4 regions of the Ectothiorhodospira sp. PHS-1 genome follow, and region 1 is predicted to be linked to each of the others. Evidence: predicted binding sites of a transcription regulator. Region 1 holds the regulator's gene; each other region holds the start of a gene.
The links. The regulator sigma-54, encoded in region 1, starts transcription at its own class of promoters, with help from an activator protein. The targets are predictions, from matches to a motif close to TGGCANGNTNCNTGCTT.
Positions count from the first base shown of each region.

Region 1 (4,863 bases):
GGCTGTTCCCAGTCAGTCATTTCCGCGCCAGCGGGAATCCAGGTCCAACGGAATGCGGCCGGCCTCCCCCGGGTCGTCATTCCCGCGCAGGCGGGAATCCAGTCACGGAGTGAAAAGCATGGGCTCCCGCCTTCGCGGGAGCAACGGCGAGGGCGCGGTTCAGTGCTCACCCTGGCGACGGCCTGGCGCGTGGTTCATGATCCCGGCCCTGGCCATCCTGCTGCCGTCCGGACCGCTCCAGGCGCAGGTGGACCGGACATTGCCCATCCGCATTGAGGCGGACTCGGCCACCCTGGACGACAACCGGGGCATCAGCACCTACCGGGGCAGCGTACGCATCACCCAGGGCGCCACAGAAATCAGCGGCGATACGGTCACCGTCCATACCCCGGGCCGGGTGCTGGAACGCATGACCGCGGAGGGTCAACCGGCCACCCTGAACACACTGGATCCACAGGGGCGGGAAGTCCGGGCCGAAGCCGCGCGGATGGAGTTCCTCCCCAACGAGCAACGCATGGAGCTGAGCGGCAATGCCCGCGTGCGACAGGGCACGGACGAGTTCCGGGGCAGCCGCATCACCTATGACCTGCGCACGGCCACGCTGGAGGCCCGCACCGGGGACACCGGCCGTGTCGAGGCCATCTTCACGCCCAGGGAACAGCCTCCCGCCCCTGTCGAGGGGACGCCATGAGTCGTCTGCAGACCCACGACCTGGTCAAGCAGTACCGCGCCCGCAAGCCGGTGGACGGTGTATCACTGCAGGTGAACAGCGGTGAGGTCGTGGGCCTGCTGGGTCCCAACGGCGCCGGCAAGACCACCTGTTTTTACATGATCGTCGGTCTCATCCCCTGCGACGGCGGGCGCATCGAACTGGACGGCAGGGATATCACCCCCCTGCCCATGCATGCCCGCGCCCAGTTGGGCATCGGCTATCTGCCCCAGGAGGCCTCGGTTTTTCGCAAGTTGTCGGTGGAAGACAACCTGCTTGCCGTGCTGGAAACACGCCGCGACCTCAGCCGCGGCCAGCGCCATGAGCACATGGAATCCCTGCTGGAAGAGTTTCAGATCATGCATATCCGCGAGAGCCTGGGCATCAGCCTCTCGGGGGGTGAGCGGCGGCGGGTGGAAATCGCCCGCGCCCTGGCCACCGAACCGGCCTTCATCCTGCTTGATGAGCCCTTTGCCGGGGTAGACCCCATCTCCGTGATCGAAATTCAGCGCATCATCACCCATCTGGTCTCCCGGAATATCGGGGTACTGATCACCGATCACAACGTCCGTGAAACCCTGGGCATCTGCAATCGCGCCTATATCCTGAGCGACGGACACCTGATCAGCGAGGGGCCGCCGGAAGTGGTGCTGGCAGACCCCCAGGTCAGGCGGGTCTACCTGGGCGATCATTTCCGACTATGAAGGTAGAGTTTTTGAGCCAACGCATGGTTTCCCCACACTGGGTCACATTTTTCGTGCCAGGACGTATAATCCGGATGACAGACCCGGCACATGACGGCAAGGCACCGTCAGTACTGCCCGGACCCTTCAACTCCTGCCTGACGACTCCGGTGGCACGCCACATCCTATGCTGAAACCTTCTGTCCAGCTCCGTCTCGGCCAGAGCCTTACCATGACACCGCAGCTGCAGCAGGCCATCCGGCTGCTGCAGCTGTCCACATTGGAGCTCCAGGCCCAGATCCAGGAAACGCTGGAGACCAACCCGATGCTGGAAGCCCTGGAAGGCGCGGATGCCGACCTGGATACCGGCATGGATGAAGCCACCCAACCTGAAGGCATGGCCCCCGGCGCCGATAGCGCCGACAAGGATGCGGAGAGCCGGGAATTCGACGAGCCCGCCGAACGGGACAACACCAGCGAATCCGCGGAAACCATTCCCGAGGAACTGCCCGTGGACAGCAACTGGGAAGACCTCTACGACATGCCGACCGCCGGCGGCGGCCAGATGGACAACGACGGTCGCGACCTGTTCGAGAATCAGAGTGCACCCGGCGAAGACCTGCGTGACCACCTGCTTTGGCAGATCAACCTGTCGCCCCTGAGCGAGCGGGACCAGGTCATCGCCATGACCATCATCGATGCCATCAACGATGACGGCTACCTGGCCGAACCCATCGAGCAGATCCACGCCGGCCTGGCCCAGGATCAGGAGATGGAACTGGAGCTGGATGAGGTGGAAGCCGTGTTGCGCATGGTCCAGCACCTGGATCCCGTGGGCGTGGGTGCACGGGATCTTGCCGAGTGCCTGTTGCTGCAACTGGAGCAGTTCGCGCCGGAGACGCCCTGGCTGGCCGAGGCCAGAACCCTGGTGCGTGATCACCTGGAAGCCCTGGGCACCCGCGACTTCAAGGGGGTCCAGCGCCGACTGGGGCTGGCTGACGGCGAATTGCAGGTGGTGATCTCGCTGATCCAGAGCCTGAATCCCCGCCCGGGCACCCTGATCAGTTCCAGCGCACCGGAATACATCATTCCCGATGTCTTCGTGCGCAAGCGCGAGGGATTCTGGCAGGTGGAACTGAATCCGGAAGTCGCGCCCCGGTTGCGGGTCAACCCACTTTATGCCAGCTTTGTGCGACGGGCCGATTCCAGCCAGGACAATATCTACCTGCGCAATAGCCTGCAGGAGGCCCGCTGGTTCATCAAAAGCCTGCAAAGCCGCAACGAGACCCTGCTGCGTGTGGGCACCGCCATCGTGGAACATCAGCGCGCCTTTCTGGAACACGGTGACGAAGCCATGAAACCCCTGGTGCTGCGGGATATCGCCGAGCAACTGGAGATGCACGAATCCACCATCTCCCGCGTCACCACCCAGAAGTACATGCACACCCCGAGAGGGATTTACGAATTCAAGTATTTCTTCTCCAGCCACGTGGGGACGTCCGACGGCGGTGAGTGCTCCGCCACGGCCATCCGTGCCATGATTCGCAAACTGATTGCCGAAGAACCCCAGGGCAAGCCCCTGAGTGACAGCAAGATTGCCCAGATCCTGGTGGACCGGGGCATCCAGGTAGCGAGGCGCACCGTTGCCAAGTATCGCGAGGCCATGGCGATCCCGCCATCCAACGAACGCAAGCGCCTCGTCTGAATCCACAACCAGGCCTCAGCTTCACTTTCACATTTCAAACCAAGGAGTCACCTCATGCAGATCAACCTCACCGGTCACCACGTGGACCTGACCGACGCCCTGCGCGACTATGTCAATGACAAGTTCCAGCGCCTGGAGCGCCATTTCGACAACGTCATCGACGTACATGTGGTCCTGACCGTGGAGAAACTGCAGCAGAAGGCGGAAGCCAACATGCTGGTCAGCGGCAACACCATCTTTGCCGACGCCAGCCATGCCGACATGTACGCAGCCATTGACGCCCTGGTCGACAAACTGGACCGTCAGGTGGTCAAGCACAAGGAGAAGCTCAAGGACCATCACCGCGCCGAAGGCTCCCACCGTAACCACATCGGGTGAGATATCCATGAACATCGGTGATCTTCTCGCTTCGGAGCGCGTCTGCTGTCTGCCGGACGTCAGCAGCAAGAAACGTGCTCTGGAGATGCTGGGTGACATGCTTTCGAGCCACCTGCCCAGGCTGACCCAGGGAGAGATCTTCGACAGCCTGCTGGCCCGGGAACGCCTGGGCAGCACCGGCCTGGGGCATGGCGTCGCCATCCCCCACGGCCGGCTGGCCGGAGCCGACGAGGCCTGTGCCGCCCTGCTCAAGCTGGGCAAGGGCGTGGACTACGACGCCCCGGACAGCGAACCGGTGGACATCCTGTTTGCCCTGGTGGTGCCGACCGAATGTACCGACGAACACCTGCAGATCCTCGCATTGCTCGCGCGCATGTTCTCCGATCCGGAGACCCTGGCCCGACTGCGTAGCGCCAAAGGACCGGAAGACCTGCTGGAGCTGGTACACCACTGGGATACCGAAAGCCCAGACTCACCGTGACCACGCCCCCCCTTACCGTCCATCACGTCGTCGAGGCCATGGGAGAACGCCTGGCCCTGCGCTGGGTGGCCGGTCATCAGGGCAGGGAACGCCGGATCGCTCACCAGGCCACGCCTCACGGCAGTACCTCACTGGTCGGACACCTGAACATCATCCATCCCAACCAGATCCAGGTGCTGGGTCCGGACGAGATGCGCTACCTGTGGAACCTGCGCAAGAACTCCCAGCGGGACATCCTGGAACAGCTGGTGAACGGCACGGCGGCCCTCCTGATCGTCACCGACGGTCTGGCGGTTCAGCCGGAACTGTGCGCCCTGGCGGACAAACAGGCCGTCCCCCTGCTCTCCACTGCCCTGCACAGCCACGAAATCATCAATATCCTGCGCTATTTCTTCAGCGACAAGCTGGCGGAGACCATCACCCTGCACGGTGTCTTCATGGAAGTGCTGGGCATCGGGGTGCTGCTGACGGGGGAAAGCGCCATCGGCAAGAGCGAGCTGGCCCTGGAACTCATCAGCCGCGGACACCGTCTGATTGCTGACGATGCACCCGAATTTGCCCGCATCGCCCCGGACATCCTGCGGGGCACCTGTCCGCCAGTGCTGGAAAACTTCCTGGAGGTCAGAGGACTGGGCGTCCTGAACATTCGTGCCATGTACGGTGACAGTGCCATCAAGAGCAGCAAGTACCTGCGCCTGATCATCGACCTGAAAGACCAGGTCGACGTGACGTCCGCCGACATCGATCGCCTTCATGGGGGACGATGCAGCCGGGAGGTACTGGGACTGCAGGTTCCCGTCATCACCCTGCCCGTGGCCTCCGGCCGTAACCTGGCGGTCATGGTGGAGGCGGCGGTGCGCAATCACCTGCTGCGGCTGCGCGGCTACATTGCCGCCGACGATCTTTC
Region 1 is NZ_AGBG01000003.1:17,923-22,785, reverse strand. It holds gene lptA (lipopolysaccharide transport periplasmic protein LptA) at 197-691, shown strand; gene lptB (LPS export ABC transporter ATP-binding protein) at 688-1,413, shown strand; gene ECTPHS_RS01655 (RNA polymerase factor sigma-54) at 1,580-3,097, shown strand; gene hpf (ribosome hibernation-promoting factor, HPF/YfiA family) at 3,152-3,475, shown strand; gene ECTPHS_RS01645 (PTS sugar transporter subunit IIA) at 3,483-3,956, shown strand; gene hprK (HPr(Ser) kinase/phosphatase) at 3,953-4,863, shown strand, end outside.

Region 2 (4,863 bases), on a different contig from region 1:
TCGGGGCGCTGTTCCAGTGTAAGACTCATGAAGGTTGCTCCTCGGTCGGATCGGTCAGGGCCTGCTCCGGCACCTGCAGGACCCGTCCGGCAAAGTTCACGTGATAGGCCACACCGTCCGGCAGATCCCGCAAGACCTTGCAGACCTCGCCCACGGTCCCGGGGCTCACCACCGTCTCGCCGTTGATCCCCAGCGGAATTGCCGGGGTCACCTTGTCACGGAATTCATACCGGGTGGGCACCCAGGGGGCGTCGGCGTCGATCAATTCTTCCTGTCGGCACCCCACCACACGGCCCGCTTCCAGAAAGTTGACGGTGTAGATCACCTGATCCTGCAGGAAGGTACCCCTGCCGATGACCACCCCGATGCTGCCCCGGGGCACCAGCAGCTCGCCCCGGTCCATACCGGGGTAGGTGCCGTCGTTACGCAAGGGACGGACCACCCTGACCTGCTCGCCGTACTCTCGATATTGCTCCATGGGGCTATCTCCGGATGAAGGCCTGTTCCAGGGGCACTACGGTGACGCCCGGCGCCGGGCGCTTGAAAACCTTGAACACCTTTTCGGTGCGGGCATCGGATTCCACAAAATCCGCGTAGGACTGCATCAGCAGGCTGCGGTAGATATCCCGACGGGCCGACAGATCCGTGGGCAGGTTGTCCAGAGTGCCGGAGAGATAGTCATGAAAACGCTGCAGGATATGCAGACGATTCACCCGGACAACGGCCTCATCGTAAGGAATGTTGAAATACTCAAGAAACTCTTCGGCAGACCCCATTTCCCGCAGGTCTTCTTCCAGTTCGGTGGTTTCAGTCATGGTTCAGACCTCGATGGTGGATATCAATGAAACACGCGGCCTCACGCCACCGCCCCGTTCGGGCAGGCGAGTTCCGCATACCAGGTGGCCAGTTCATGCTCCGTCGGCGGCCGCTTGGACTGTGAAACGGATCGACGCAAACGACTCAGCAACAGGGCCGCCTGGGCCTTGTCCAGGGTTACTCCCATGCGCGCATAGGCCGCCATCACGGCATGGGCGCCGGAATGCTTGCCCAGCACCAGACGGTGCTCCCGGCCCAGTTCCGCCGGATCCACGCCCTGGTAATTGGCCGGATCCTTGAGCAGACCGTCCACATGGATGCCCGCCTCGTGGGTGAAGACCCCCTCTCCCACCAGGCTCTTCTGCCAGTGGATGGGACGGCCGGAAGCGGTCTCCACCAGATGGGACAGGGCCGGGAAACGGCGCAGCTCCACTCCGGTTTCGATGCCGTGAAGCCGACGCAACCCCATCACCACCTCTTCCAGGGCGGCGTTGCCGGCCCGTTCCCCGATGCCGTTGACGGTGGTGTTCACATGGGTGGCTCCCCCAAGGGCGGCGGCCAGGGTGTTGGCGGTGGCCAGGCCCAGGTCGTCATGGGCATGCATCTCGATCTCCAGGTCGGAGACAGCGCGCAGCTGCCGGATGCGTGCCAGCACACCGAAGGGTTCCATGATGCCCACGGTGTCGGCGAAGCGGAAACGGCGCGCCCCGGCAGACTGGGCGATCTCGATCACCCGGCAGAGAAAATCGGGATCGGCCCGGGAGGCATCCTCCCCGCCCACGCCCACCTCCAGTCCCAGTTCCAGGGCCTGGGCCACGTGACGGCGGATGCTTTCCAGCACCCACTCCCGATCCCGGCCCAGTTTGCGCCGGATCTGCTGATCCGAAACGGGGATGGACAGGTCCACCATGTGAACCCCCAGACCCGCGCAGTCGGCCAGGTCATCGGCGCGCATGCGGCTCCACACCAGCAAACGGGCCTTGAGTCCCAGCCGGGCCAGCAGAGCGATGGACTCCCGTTCCTCGGGACCCATGGAAGGAATGCCGATTTCCAGTTCGGGAACACCCAGGTCATCCAACCCCCTGGCGATGGCCACCCGCTCGGCGTCATTGAAGGCCACGCCGGCGGATTGTTCACCGTCTCTCAAGGTGGTGTCGTCGATGACGATGCCGAGCGGTTGGGTCATGGATGTCCTCGTCGGGCGAATGGGGCCATGCCGAGGATTTAGCGATTATCGTGCCAGGCAATCAAGCTAATGATTTTAAATGATTATTTAATGACGGGATGAGGGTGGTTATGTGACTTGACGGGGGGATTGTGGGATTTACTACAAAGCGCCTTGCTCCTGCCTCAAGAAAGACATCCTGACCGCCATCCCCCGAAGGCGCCTTGCCGTCATCAACCCGCCGTCACTCCCGCGAAGGCGGGAGTCCAGGATGTCCCTTTTGCCCCAAGGCAAAGGCGGCAACCACCATCGGTCGGGAGAATGGCGTGGTTCCGTCCTGATCCTGAATTCGCAGGCGGAGAAAATGATATAAGTAAAGACCACCCCCCCCTCAGGGTCGGTCATGAACAGACCAGGATGGCAGCCACCCGTACCCACCTCGGGAGCCTAAAAATCCGTGATACCCGCACCAGGACACTCCCGGTGACCCAATACCCGCTGCTTGGCGATGGCCGCCACCGGCACATCGCTATCAAGGCCTGGATGCTCTATCTGGGTTTTTGCCTGGTACTGGCCTTGGTCATCGCCTGGGATCTGAACGCTTCCAGCAGGCAGGACATGGAGGCTTCCCGACAGCGTACCCATTCCACCAGCGTGCTGGTGAGCGAGTGGCTGTACGCCGCATTCGAGACCAGCGGTGCCCTGCTCAGCAGCATGGCCGGCGAGATCCGGCCCGAGACCCTCCGGCCCCGCGAGGATGACCCGGAAGCCCACGCCCGCATCAACCAGTGGCTTGACCGTCATCTTCGCCTCCTGCCCCATGCCCAGGCCATCGCCCTGTTCGATCTCGAGGGGGTGATGACTCACGCCTCCGGTGGCGACCTGAAGATCGATCACGACATCAGCGATCAGAACCATTTCCTTTCCCTGCGCGCCGATCCCGACCTGGAACGCCTGGTCTCCCGGGCCTTCTGGTCCCCCGCGGGTGAACGGTTTCTCGTCGTCCATGCCCTATCCCTTCGTGACGCCGAGGGCCGGTTTGCGGGGTTGCTGGAGGTGCGCCTGGATCTGGGTTTCTTCGACCACTGGCTGGAACGTGCAGAACCCCCTCCCGGCAGCAGCCTGACCATCGTGGACCACGGGGAACGGTTACTGGCGCGGCGCCCCCGGGATGCCCTGGAGAATCTGGAGGCCCAGCTTGGTCACCCGGTGGAGGCCGGCCGATTGATCCCCCTGATTATTGGTGAGAAAGATACATTGCATTTCACCATTGTCTCGCCGGTGGACGGGACGCGCCGCTCCTACACGGCCCAGATGGTACGGGAGTTACCTTTCCTGGTGGTGGCCGGGGAAGCGCAAGATGTCGTGATGGCCGCCTGGTGGCGAAAATTCTGGACCCTGAGCCTCGCCTGGTGGGTCATTGTCGGTCTGGGTTTGCTGGTAATGCGCGGCTATCTGCGTATCCTGCAGTCCGATCTGGCGTTAAAGCGCAGCCATCATTCCCTGGAAGCGGCCAACCGGTTCCTGGGCCAGGAGATTCGGGAGCGCCAGGAGGCGGAAGCAGATCTGCGACGTTCCGAGGAGAAATACCGCTTTCTGGTGGAAAACAGTTACGACATCATCTACCTGTTTTCCCCCGATGGACATATCCGGTTCGTTTCCCCCAGCTGGCAGACCCTCATGGGTCACAATCCTGAACGTGTCCTGGGTCGCCATTTCTCCGAATTCGTCCACCCGGAGGATCTCCACCTCTGCCTTCGGGCATTTGCCGACGTCATGCAACAAGGCCAACACGTGCAGGATGTCGAATACCGGGTGCTGCATTCGGACGGCTATTGGCGCTGGCATAGCTCCAGTGCCCTACCCTCACGGGACGAGGTGGGAAAGATTACCGGCTTCCAGGGCATCGCCCGGGACATCACCGCCCGCAAGCAGGCCGAGGAAGAGATCAGGACCCTGGCCTTTTACGACCCGTTGACCCAGTTGCCCAACCGGCGTCTGCTCACCGAACGCCTGGAGGCGTCCGTCGATCTCTGCCGCCGCGAGCACCATCATGGGGCATTACTGTTCATCGATCTGGACAACTTCAAGATCCTCAACGACACCCTGGGCCATGACCAGGGCGACCGTTTGCTCATCCAGGCGGCCAAACGCATCATCGGCTGCGTGCACGAAAACGACACCGTGGCCCGTTTGGGTGGGGATGAATTCGTGGTCATGCTGCACAGGCTCAGCCACGAGGCTCAGGAGGCCACTCAACAGGCTGGGTTTGTCGCCGACAAGATCCTGGCCGCCTTGAACCATCCTTATCGCCTCGGTGACCAGGAGCACCACGGCACCGCCAGTGTCGGCATCACCCTGTTTGATCGTGAATCGTTGAGCGTGGACGAACTCATGAAGCGTGCCGACCTGGCCATGTATCAGGCCAAGGCGGCGGGACGCAACACCCATCGGCTGTTCGACCCGGCAATGCAGGCATCGGTAATGGCCCGGGCCGCCCTGGAGGGAGATCTGCGCCGAGCGCTCGTGGAAAAACAGTTTTTGCTGCATTACCAGGCAGTGGTAAACGACGACAGCCAATTGATGGGCGCCGAGGCCCTGTTGCGCTGGCAGCATCCGGAGCGGGGCTTGGTACCTCCCGGTGAGTTCGTTGCCCTGGCCGAAGACACGGGCTTGATCCTGCCCCTGGGGCAATGGGTACTGGAGACTGCCTGTACCCAACTGGCCCAATGGGCCGGGGACGCCTCCCTGAGGCACCTGAAGATGGCTGTCAATGTGAGCGCCCGTCAGTTTCGGCACCCGGACTTCGTGCCCGGCGTGCTGAAGATCCTGAACACCACCGGCGCCGACCCTCACCGTCTCAAACTGGAGATCACCGAGAG
Region 2 is NZ_AGBG01000008.1:58,357-63,219, reverse strand. It holds gene nifM (nitrogen fixation protein NifM) at 1-29, opposite strand, end outside; gene ECTPHS_RS05145 (nitrogen fixation protein NifZ) at 26-478, opposite strand; gene nifW (nitrogenase-stabilizing/protective protein NifW) at 483-815, opposite strand; gene nifV (homocitrate synthase) at 857-2,002, opposite strand; gene ECTPHS_RS05125 (EAL domain-containing protein) at 2,465-4,863, shown strand, end outside.
Region 2: a site for sigma-54 is predicted at 2,042-2,058, ahead of nifV (homocitrate synthase). Genes of this name have one in related genera too.

Region 3 (4,863 bases), on a different contig from region 1:
GTGCCTCCGCCCTGTGGGATCGACTGGTGACCATGGGGCAGGAGCTGAGTCCGGGTAACAGCCTCTACCAGGGCATGGGCAAGGCATCTTCCCCAGTGTCTTCGGCGGGTAGGGACGACAGCGATCTCCTGAGTATGCAGGATCTGGACGTTTCTCTCGGTGACGTGGATTTTGATATTCGTGATGACCTGGATGCCCTGGCGACGGATCGTTCCGATGCTTCCGGTATCGATGAGGAAGCACCGACGGCACTGCAGCCAGGGAATGAAGAAGAAGCGCCGACCCGCTTGCAGGATGCTGGCTCCGATATTGCGACGCCGGCCGAGCCAACCCGGGATGCCGGGAGGGTTCGGGATGAGGAGGAGGACACCCTCCAGTTCAATCTGGGGGACCTGGATTTCGACATTGACGAACTGGAGTCGGAGTCCGCCAAACCACGCCAGGCGTCGGTGGATCAGGAGGATGATACGGTCAATATTGACCGGCCTGAACGTCAATCCGTCTCGACGTCTGATCGGCCGGCGGAACCGCCGTCCCCCGGGGACGAGGCAACGCTGGAAATCGATCTCAAGGATCTGGACTGGGCGGATGAAGACGCCACCCTCAAGGTGTCCGAGTCCTCCAGGAAGGACGATGCGGACGATACGGTACGTCTGTTGGAGGACTCCTTTACCGAAGATGATCTGAGAAATCTGGAGGACGACACCCAGAGTCTGGAAGATGCCTTCGGCCTCGGCGATGAAGTCAGCACCAAGCTGGACCTGGCCCGCGCCTACATCGACATGGGCGACGCGGAAGGTGCCCGCGCCACCCTGGAAGAAGTCCTGGCGGAAGGTGATGCCCTGCAGCAGCAGGAGGCTCGGGAACTGCTGGATCAGATCCGTTGACCCTGCTCCGGCGTGATGTTGAGTGTCTGAGCGGATGCACCCGGCCCTGAAGATTCTGGGTGTCGTCCTGTTCATCCTGTGCGTCGCCCAGGCCGGCTGGGCCGTGCTGGCGGTGGGCGGTCTACTGGCCGCCGTCGCGCTGGCGGCCACCGGCGCCGAGGGCGTGGGGCGGTTCCTGGCGATGTCCCGCCGCCTCAAGTGGTTCTTTCTTTCCATCATCCTGATCTTTGGCTGGTTCACCCCCGGTACGCCGTTGCTGGAATGGATGGGGGCCTGGTCTCCGGGGCGGGAAGGTCTGGTGATGGGCCTGCAGCGGACCCTGGTGCTGGTACTGGCGGTGGCCGCCGTGGTCTGGTTACTGCATGTCACCTCGCGGGAATCCCTGGTCAAGGGGCTGTTGTGGCTCACCCGTCCCCTGGCGCCGCTGGGCTTGCCCCGGGAACGTTTCGCCGTGCGGCTGGTGCTGACCCTGGAGGCACTGCCCCAAGTCCGGATACTGGCCGCCGCCGGTCGTCCGGATACCACGCCGCAAGGCCCCAAGGCGCGGCTTCAGGGGCTGGGGCAGCGGGCCACCGGTCTGTTTCGGCAGGTGCTGGAGCAAGCGGAGAAGGCGCCGCTGGAGCCCATTCGCCTGGATCCCGTGCCGCCACCGGGACCGGGTCAGTGGCTGTTGCTGTGCCTGATCCTGCTACCGCTGCTGCTGGCCGCCCTGCACTGATGCCGGGAACTGGTATCATCCCGCCTCCCATTCATGCCCCACGAATCCAATGAACGACACCCCCCGTCGACTGGCGATCGGACTTGAATACGACGGCTCCGGATTCCGGGGCTGGCAGCAGCAAAAAGATGGCCGCACCATCCAGCCCCTGGTGGAACGGGCGCTGGCCAAGGTGGCGGATCATCCCGTGCAGGTGACCTGTGCCGGCCGTACCGATGCCGGGGTGCATGCCACCTGTCAGATCGTGCATTTCGATACCACCGCCGACCGTCCGCCCCATGCCTGGTTGCTGGGCGGCAACAGCAATCTCACGCCGGAGATCAGTCTGCAGTGGGTCAGGCCCGTGGCACCGGATTTCCATGCCCGGTTCTCCGCTCGCTGGCGCCGTTATCGCTATGTCTTCCTGAACCGTTTGGCCCGTCCCGCCGTCCTGCGTGGGCGGGTGACCTGGTATCACCGTCCCCTGGCGGCGGAGCCCATGCACGAGGCGGCCCAGCATCTGCTGGGCGAACATGATTTCAGCAGTTTCCGTGCCCTGGGTTGTCAGGCCCGTCATCCCATCCGGGAGGTGCAGTCGGTGTCGGTGACCCGCGATGGGGATTTCATCTATCTGGACATTCGGGCCAATGCCTTTTTGCATCACATGGTACGCAATATCGCCGGCGCCCTCATGTGCGTGGGTCGAGGCGAGCGGCCCAGTGACTGGTTGGCGGAACTGCGGGAAGCCCGGGATCGCAGCCAGGGCGGGGTGACGGCACCGCCGGACGGCCTGTATCTGGTTCAGGTGGGGTATGACGCGCAGTTCGACCTGCGCCCGGAGGCGGTCATTCCCCGCTACGGCTTCGTTTAGCCGGTGGCTGTGACTTTCCCGACATTTCCCTGTGGCAAGCCCCACATTCTCCCTGGGTGATCTTTTTTTTATCCATTAAAAACAGATAAATACCACCCATTAAAGGCCGGGCACAGGTCTTGCATCCCTCCAGGAAAACCAAGTCAATCCCGCTGCGGCGGGCACCCTGGGAGGATTGTGATGGACCCAAAGCCCGACAGAATCATTCAAATCCCCGTCACCGTCCAGGGCGGGTGCGCCAGCACCAAGCCCAGTTCCGGTTGCGGCGACAGCCACGGTCGGAAACCCGGACTGCCCGCCCACATCCAGGCCAAGATCCAGGATCACCCCTGCTACTCGGAAGAGGCTCATCACCACTTTGCCCGCATGCATCTGGCGGTGGCTCCGGCCTGCAACATCCAATGTCATTACTGCAACCGCAAGTACGACTGCTCCAACGAGTCCCGTCCCGGCGTGGTGTCCGAGGTCCTCAAGCCGGCTCAGGCCATCCACAAGGCCCTGACCGTCGCGGCTTCCATCCCCGAGATGACCGTGGTGGGCATCGCCGGACCCGGTGACGCCCTGGCCAACCCAACCCGCACCTTTGCCACCTTCCGGGGCATCCGGGAGCAGGACCCCGGCATCAAGCTTTGCCTGTCCACCAACGGCCTGGCACTGCCCCAGCATGTGGATGAACTGGTCGCGCTGGGCGTGGATCATGTCACCATCACCATCAACAGCATCGACCCGGAGATCGGCGCCCGCATCCATCCCTGGGTGCTGTGGGAGCGTCGCCGGGTGTTCGGCCGGGAAGGGGCGCGGATTCTGATCAGCCAGCAGCAGAAAGGCCTGGAAATGCTGGTGGAGCGGGGCGTTCTGGTGAAGGTCAACTCGGTGATGATTCCGGGTATCAACGATCACCATCTCAAGGATGTCTCCCGCAGGGTCAAGGAGAAGGGCGCCTTCCTGCACAACGTCATGCCCCTGATCTCCGACCCGGCCCACGGCACCTATTTCGGTCTCAACGGTCAGCGTGGGCCCACCGAGGCGGAACTGTCCGCCCTGCGGGATGCGTGCGAGGGCGATATGAACATGATGCGCCATTGCCGCCAGTGCCGTGCCGACGCAGTGGGCATGCTGGGCGAGGATCGGGGCGAGGCATTTAGCCTGGCGCGCATTGATCAGGATCTGCCGGACTACGACGCGGTCCGTGAACGCCGGGATCAGGTCCAGGCGACGATCAGGGAACGCATGGCGGCGCGCAAGCGCCAGGGAGGCACTGTGACTTCAATACCTTCGGCCGGATCCGCCGCACAACCGCCCGCCCGCCCGGTGCTGATGGCGGTGGCCACCAAGGGCGGCGGCTTGGTCAATCAGCATTTCGGCTATGCCCGGGAGTTTTTGATTTACAAGGCCACGCCGGAAGGGGTTCGGTTCGAGGGGCACCGGCGGGCGGATCTGTACTGCGCCGGACCGGAGGCCTGCAATGACCGGGCCCAGGTGCTGGCCAGCACGGTGCGGGCCCTGGAGGACTGCGAGGTGCTGCTCTGTGCCCGTATCGGCATTGAACCCTGGTCGGTACTTGAGGCGGCCGGGATCATGCCCAACGGCGAGCACGCCATGGCCCCCATCGAGGATGCGGTGATGGCCGTGTACCGAGAGATGATGGCCGCCGGGCGCCTGGACATGGCCGCGGAAGAGGCGACGCAGTGCGCGTGACGCAGCCTGCAAACCCCAGGCGGTCGATGACAGGCAACATGAGGAAATACCCATGCCACTGAATCTGTCAGCGTCGAACATGGCAGCCTCACACGCCGTCACGCCGGTGCCGGCGGGTACCGTGCATTGGAAAAAAAGCCCCCATGGCCGGCACCGCGCCGGCCATCCGCCCCGGGTCGGTGGTTGTGATGAGGTTGCCGAGGCCGGCGAGGGCAGGATGGACAGCCTCCACGACCGACTGCTTGCCCATGCCGGGGGGCTGCCCAACGATGATCTGCTGGCGTGTCTGTTGTCCGCCTGGATCGGCGGTCGCGGCGTCCTGCCGGCGCATCTGGGGCTGTCCGGCAGTGACTACCGGCAGATGCTCGGTCGTCACTTTCCGGGGCTGACCCTCAATCCGCCTGCCCTGGAGCCGGTGGAGGTGCAGCGCCTGGACGAACGGCGGGATCTCCAGCAGTTGCTGCTGTCCCATCGCCGGGGACGGGATCCCTCCGAGGTCTGGCTGGCCGCCATCGTGGCCGCCGCCTGCATGGGGCTGGATCATCTCTGGCAGGATCTGGGGCTTCGCAGTCGTGATCAGCTCACCCGGCTGATGCGGGACAATTTCCCGGGGCTGGTGGCACTCAATGCCCAGGACATGAAATGGAAGAAATTCCTCTACCGCCAGCTCTGCCTGGCCGAAGACATCCTGATCTGCCGGTCACCGTCCT
Region 3 is NZ_AGBG01000026.1:22,303-27,165, forward strand. It holds gene ECTPHS_RS10875 (FimV/HubP family polar landmark protein) at 1-887, shown strand, start outside; gene ECTPHS_RS10880 (CbiQ family ECF transporter T component) at 922-1,605, shown strand; gene truA (tRNA pseudouridine(38-40) synthase TruA) at 1,655-2,455, shown strand; gene nifB (nitrogenase cofactor biosynthesis protein NifB) at 2,636-4,153, shown strand; gene ECTPHS_RS10895 (nitrogen fixation protein NifQ) at 4,206-4,863, shown strand, end outside.
Region 3: a site for sigma-54 is predicted at 2,564-2,580, ahead of nifB (nitrogenase cofactor biosynthesis protein NifB). Genes of this name have one in related genera too.

Region 4 (4,863 bases), on a different contig from region 1:
TGTCATAGTTGGGCTGCCCGTTACCGCCGCGCAGCACCAGATGGCCGTAACGGTTGCCCCGGGTGCGCAGGATCACCGACTGCCCGTCATTGCCGATGCCGAGGAAACTGTGGGGACTGCCGGCGGAGAGGATGGCGTTGATCGCCACGCTCAGGTCGCCGTCGGTGCCGTTCTTGAAGCCCACGGGAGTGGACAGGCCCGAGGACATCTCCCGATGGGTCTGGGATTCCGCCGTGCGGGCGCCGATGGCCGTCCAGGCGATCAGATCGCCGTAGTACTGGGGCGCGATGGGGTCCAGGGCCTCGGTGGCCGCCGGCAGCCCCAGCTCATTGATGTCCATCAGAAATCGCCGGGCCTTGGCCATGCCCTCGTCGATGCGGAAAGTATCGTCCAGATGGGGGTCGTTGATGAACCCCTTCCAGCCCACCGAGGTGCGGGGCTTTTCGAAATAGACCCGCATCACCAGCAGCATGACATCCGATACCTCGTCCGCCAGCATCTTCAGGCGTCGGGCATAGTCCATGCCGGCCTCGGGGTCGTGGATGGAGCAGGGACCCACCACCACGAACAGGCGCGGATCCCGATGATCCAGGATGTCGCACAGGGCCTTGCGCCCGGCGAGGACACTGCGGGCCGCGGCATCGGACAGGGGGAACTGTGCCTTGATCTCCCGGGGGGAGGGCATGTAGTCCATGGCGGCGATGTTGAGGTTTTCGGTCTGAGCTGTGGTCATGCGGGTGATCCGGCGTAAAAGGGTGACAATCTTGACAGTCTAACGCGAAAATGCATTGCATTGTGCAATGCGGTTCCAAGCCTCAAACTATCAGCCCGCCCGGAATTTTTCCCAAGACTTCATGCCCCGCCCAAAATTCGAAGAACAATGGCGTCAACGCTTCATTCAGCGCGGTACGGTCTGTCAGGATGACGCCGACATCGCCGGCTGGACACGGTCCGGCCTGGAGGCCCGGTTGAGAAACTTTCAGCGCCTCTGGCCGGGGGATGCGCCGGGTGCCCTGTGGCTGGACGTGGGTTGCGGGGCCGGCAGTTATACCCGTTATCTGGCCGGGCAGGGCGTCAGTCCCATCGGCATGGACTATTCCCTGCCCTCGGTACAAAAGGCCCGGGAACGCAGTCCGGCGGCGATGACCTGGGCTGTGGGGGATGTGACGCAGCTGGCGATCCGTCCCGCTTCCCTGGACGGTGTCCTGTGCTTTGGTGTGATGCAGGCCCTGTCACGGCCGGAGCAGGCGGTGCGGGAGCTGGTGCATGCCACCCGACCGGGCGGACAGGTCTGGATCGACGCTCTGAACCGTGACTGCCTGACCACCCGGGTCCGGTGTCTGGTGGCCCGATTGACGGGGCGTGCGCCGGGTCTTCGGTACGACCGGGTCGGTGATCTTGCCGTCTGGCTGGAACGGGAAGGGGCCACGGAGGTGCAGGTGCACTGGATCCCCATCCTGCCGGGGCGTCTGCAGCGGTATCAGTCATTGCTGGAAAGGCCCTGGATGCGGCGGCTGATCCGGGCCGTTCCGGGGTTGGGCAGCCTGCTCAGCCACGCCATTCTGGTGTCCGCCAAACGTTCCCCTCATCCCCGGCCCTTCTCCCCCGAGGGGAGAAGGGGGTAAGGCCAGTTCCCAATCCATGGAGGAAAGTAGCCCCTCTCCCCTTGCGGGATAGGGGTTGGGACCCGTTCCCAATCCGCGGGGGAAAGCAGCCCCTCTCCCCTTGCGGGAGAGGGGTTGGGACCCGTTCCCGAATCCGCGGGGGAAAGCAGCCCCTCTCCCCTTGCGGGAGAGGGGTTGGGGTGAGGGGGAGTGCCTTGTTGGGGTGAGGGGAGTGCCTTGCTACGACGGGCAAGGATCAGATGGCGCGTCTGCGCCGCAGGAAGCCCATTGCGCCAAGCAGGCCGGCACCGAACAGGGCCAGCATGCCGGGCTCGGGGACGGCGGTGACGGGGGTGCCGTTATCCGCCGGTTCGTTGGACGGGTCAGAGGCAGTGCCGGTGGACGGTGGGTTGGCAAAAGCGCTTGTCACCGTCGGGGTCACGGACTGCCAGCCCTGACCGTGGAAATTCGTCAGGTTGTCGAAACCGAGCTGGACATGGTTGCCATTCAGGTCCCCGATGAGCATCTCGCTGTGCCAGACGAGGTCTGATTGCTTGGTGTCGTAGCCTGCACTTCCCCAAAGCCCTATCCGCTCATTGTCATGCCTAGCGTAAGAGAGCACCCCGGTCATGCTGTATGTTGCTCCGATCCACGCCTCATAGGGGGCTTCATCAAGCACCAGATTGATCGTGATGTCGGTGGCAAAGTTCGTAGGGCCATAATTCCTGGTCAAGCATAATCCAAAAAAAGAAGCAGAACATGTAGATCCACTATTTGCCGCGCTGACCTTGAAAAGGCTCTCCAGACCACTGATCTCTTTGGTTTCCGTGTTCACGGTGAATGTATTCCACCCCAGATCCGAGAAACTGAGGCGATTCGGTGCTGCGAGATTGGAGTTGGACAGCGTCACCCCGGAGCCTTCCCCCGGCGTCAAGGTAATGACCGCAGCCTGAGCCGTGCCCGCCAAGGCGCCGGCGCCGACCAACAGTGCCATGACCAGATGCTTCAGTGTGTTGTTCTTCTTGTGGGATGTGTTCATCGAAATCGTATCCTTCACGAAAAAACGCGGCGAAAACTGCATGCCAATTAATAAAGCACTAATCGTGCCATGATCGATGAAACGGCTTCCGGATGCGATTTTATGCGGAATGCCTCAAGCTTTTAGTCTTGAGATTGTAAAGAAATCCGACGTTTTTGCGTGTCAAGATAGAGCGTGCCCATCATGCGGCTTTTCAAGGCAGAAAATGGCTAATAAACCACGCCCCAGCCCCGAGGCCTGCCCTCGTTTTGGGGCGCCATGCGGAGGCCGGACGATGAAGGTGGGGGTGGTGTCGGAATTTTTTACGCTCAAAGCCGGCGTCCGGCCAGCCACAACTCCAGCACCATCAGCACCCACACCAGCTCTCCGTAATAGGCGGCGTGCTTGTCCCGGTGCAGGCGGATCAGCGCGTCGATGAACTCGGGCCGGATGATGTCCCGCCCCTTGAGGCGGGTCAGTGCATCCAGGGCAAGATCCCGCAGGGGCGGATGATCCCGCAGCCAGATGCCGAAAGGCAGGCCGAACCCATGCTTTTTCTTCTGAATGATGGCCTCCGGCAGAAAATCCCGGCAGGCCTGTTTGTAGAACCACCGCAACTGGTTGCCCCTGAGCTTCCGCGCCGACGGAATCCGGTTGGAGAGCATCATCAGGTCTTCGGCCAGCATCGGATAGGCCACCTCCACCCCGGCCAGCCGGCAGGCCGTGTTCACCTTCACCAGATCATTGTCGTGCAGGGTGAAATGCCAGTCCAGATACAGCATGCGGTTGAGCAGGGAAGCCCCTTCCGGTGCCGCGAACAGGCCTCGCTTCAGATCCCTGGGGGCGTGCAGGTCCACCGTGCCGACGAACCCCGCCGTGAAGACCTCCCGGGGATCATGGCGCTCCAGGAAGGCATAGGTATCCATCCGATCCGGCAGCGGAATCCGCGCCTGAGTGACATAACTGTGGGCCTTGCGCAGCAGCGGCAGATTCGCCAGCGGGGCCGTGCCCGCGATCAGCCCCTGTCTGGCCCAGGCGGGCAGGCGGTTGAAATGCTCGAATACACCCTGCTTGGCATAGCGTTCGTTGCCGGCAAACAGCTCATCCCCGCCATCCCCGGCCAGCATCAGTTCCACCCCTTCCTCGCGGGCCTTGCGGGCACACAGAAACGCCGGCAGCACGGAGGAATTACCGAACGGCTCATCGCAAGCGGCCGCCACATGCGGCAGCCAGGTGGTGATGTCGTCCGGCGTGACGTAATACTCATGGCCGACGGCCCCGAAATGGCCGCGGGCAAGCCGGGCATATTCCATCTCGTCGTAACCGGGCACATCAAAACCGATGGAATAGGCATGGGCCTCGTCGCTCACCCTGGCCAGCATCCCGGTGACGGTGGAGCTGTCCAGGCCGCCGCTCAAAAATGCGGCGGTCCGCGGCGCTTCCGGCGCTGCGACGGCATCACGCACCGCCTGCTCGATGATCGCCAGCATCTCCTTGCCCGCCCCGGCCACATCCACGGGAGTTTCCTCAAAGCGGGGCAGCCAGTAGGGGCGTACCCGATGCGTCCCGCGCTCCCACTCCAGCACGTGTCCGCCGGGCAGCTTGCGGATACCCTGGTAGATGCTGCGGGGGCTGGGGATGAAATGACAGTACACATAATCATGGATCGCCTGGGCATCCAGATCACCGCCCAGCCCCGCCTCCACCAGTGGGGCCAGGGCACTGCAGAAGCTCAGCCGGGTGCCGTCCTGGGCATAATAGAGCTGCCGGATGCCGATCTTGTCCACCGCCAGCAGGCCGCGCCCGCGTTCCGGTTCCAGGATCGCCAGCGCAAAAGGCCCCTTGAGGGCGGTCAGTGCCGCCGTGCCCTGACGGCGGTAATCCCGGGCCAGTGCTTGCAGGACGGCATCCACGCTGGTAGCGTCGCCATGATGCGCCCGGCCTGTCAGAGCCAGGATCAGCCCATCGGTTTGCAGCACTCCCCCTCCGGTACCGGCACAAAAGGCCGGACCCTGGCTGGCAAGGGCACCGCCCTCCAGTCCCTGGGCCAGTGTGGAACGGATCACGGCGTCGATGTCGGCAGTCGTGGTCAGCGCCCCTGCAATGCCCTGGGCTGGATGCACGTCGTGCAGGTTGGGGGAGTCGGTCATGGCGGGTGCATAATGGGGCATGAGCAATCATGGTAATCCGAACCACCGGGATGGACCAGCATGAGAATCGCGATCTTTGGGATGGGGTACG
Region 4 is NZ_AGBG01000010.1:94,362-99,224, forward strand. It holds gene ECTPHS_RS06325 (3-deoxy-7-phosphoheptulonate synthase) at 1-733, opposite strand, end outside; gene ECTPHS_RS06330 (class I SAM-dependent methyltransferase) at 855-1,625, shown strand; gene ECTPHS_RS06335 (PEP-CTERM sorting domain-containing protein) at 1,861-2,643, opposite strand; gene ECTPHS_RS06340 (asparagine synthetase B) at 2,952-4,793, opposite strand; partial or broken gene ECTPHS_RS06345 (nucleotide sugar dehydrogenase) at 4,833-4,863, shown strand, end outside.
Region 4: a site for sigma-54 is predicted at 2,697-2,713, ahead of ECTPHS_RS06335 (PEP-CTERM sorting domain-containing protein). Genes of this name have one in related genera too.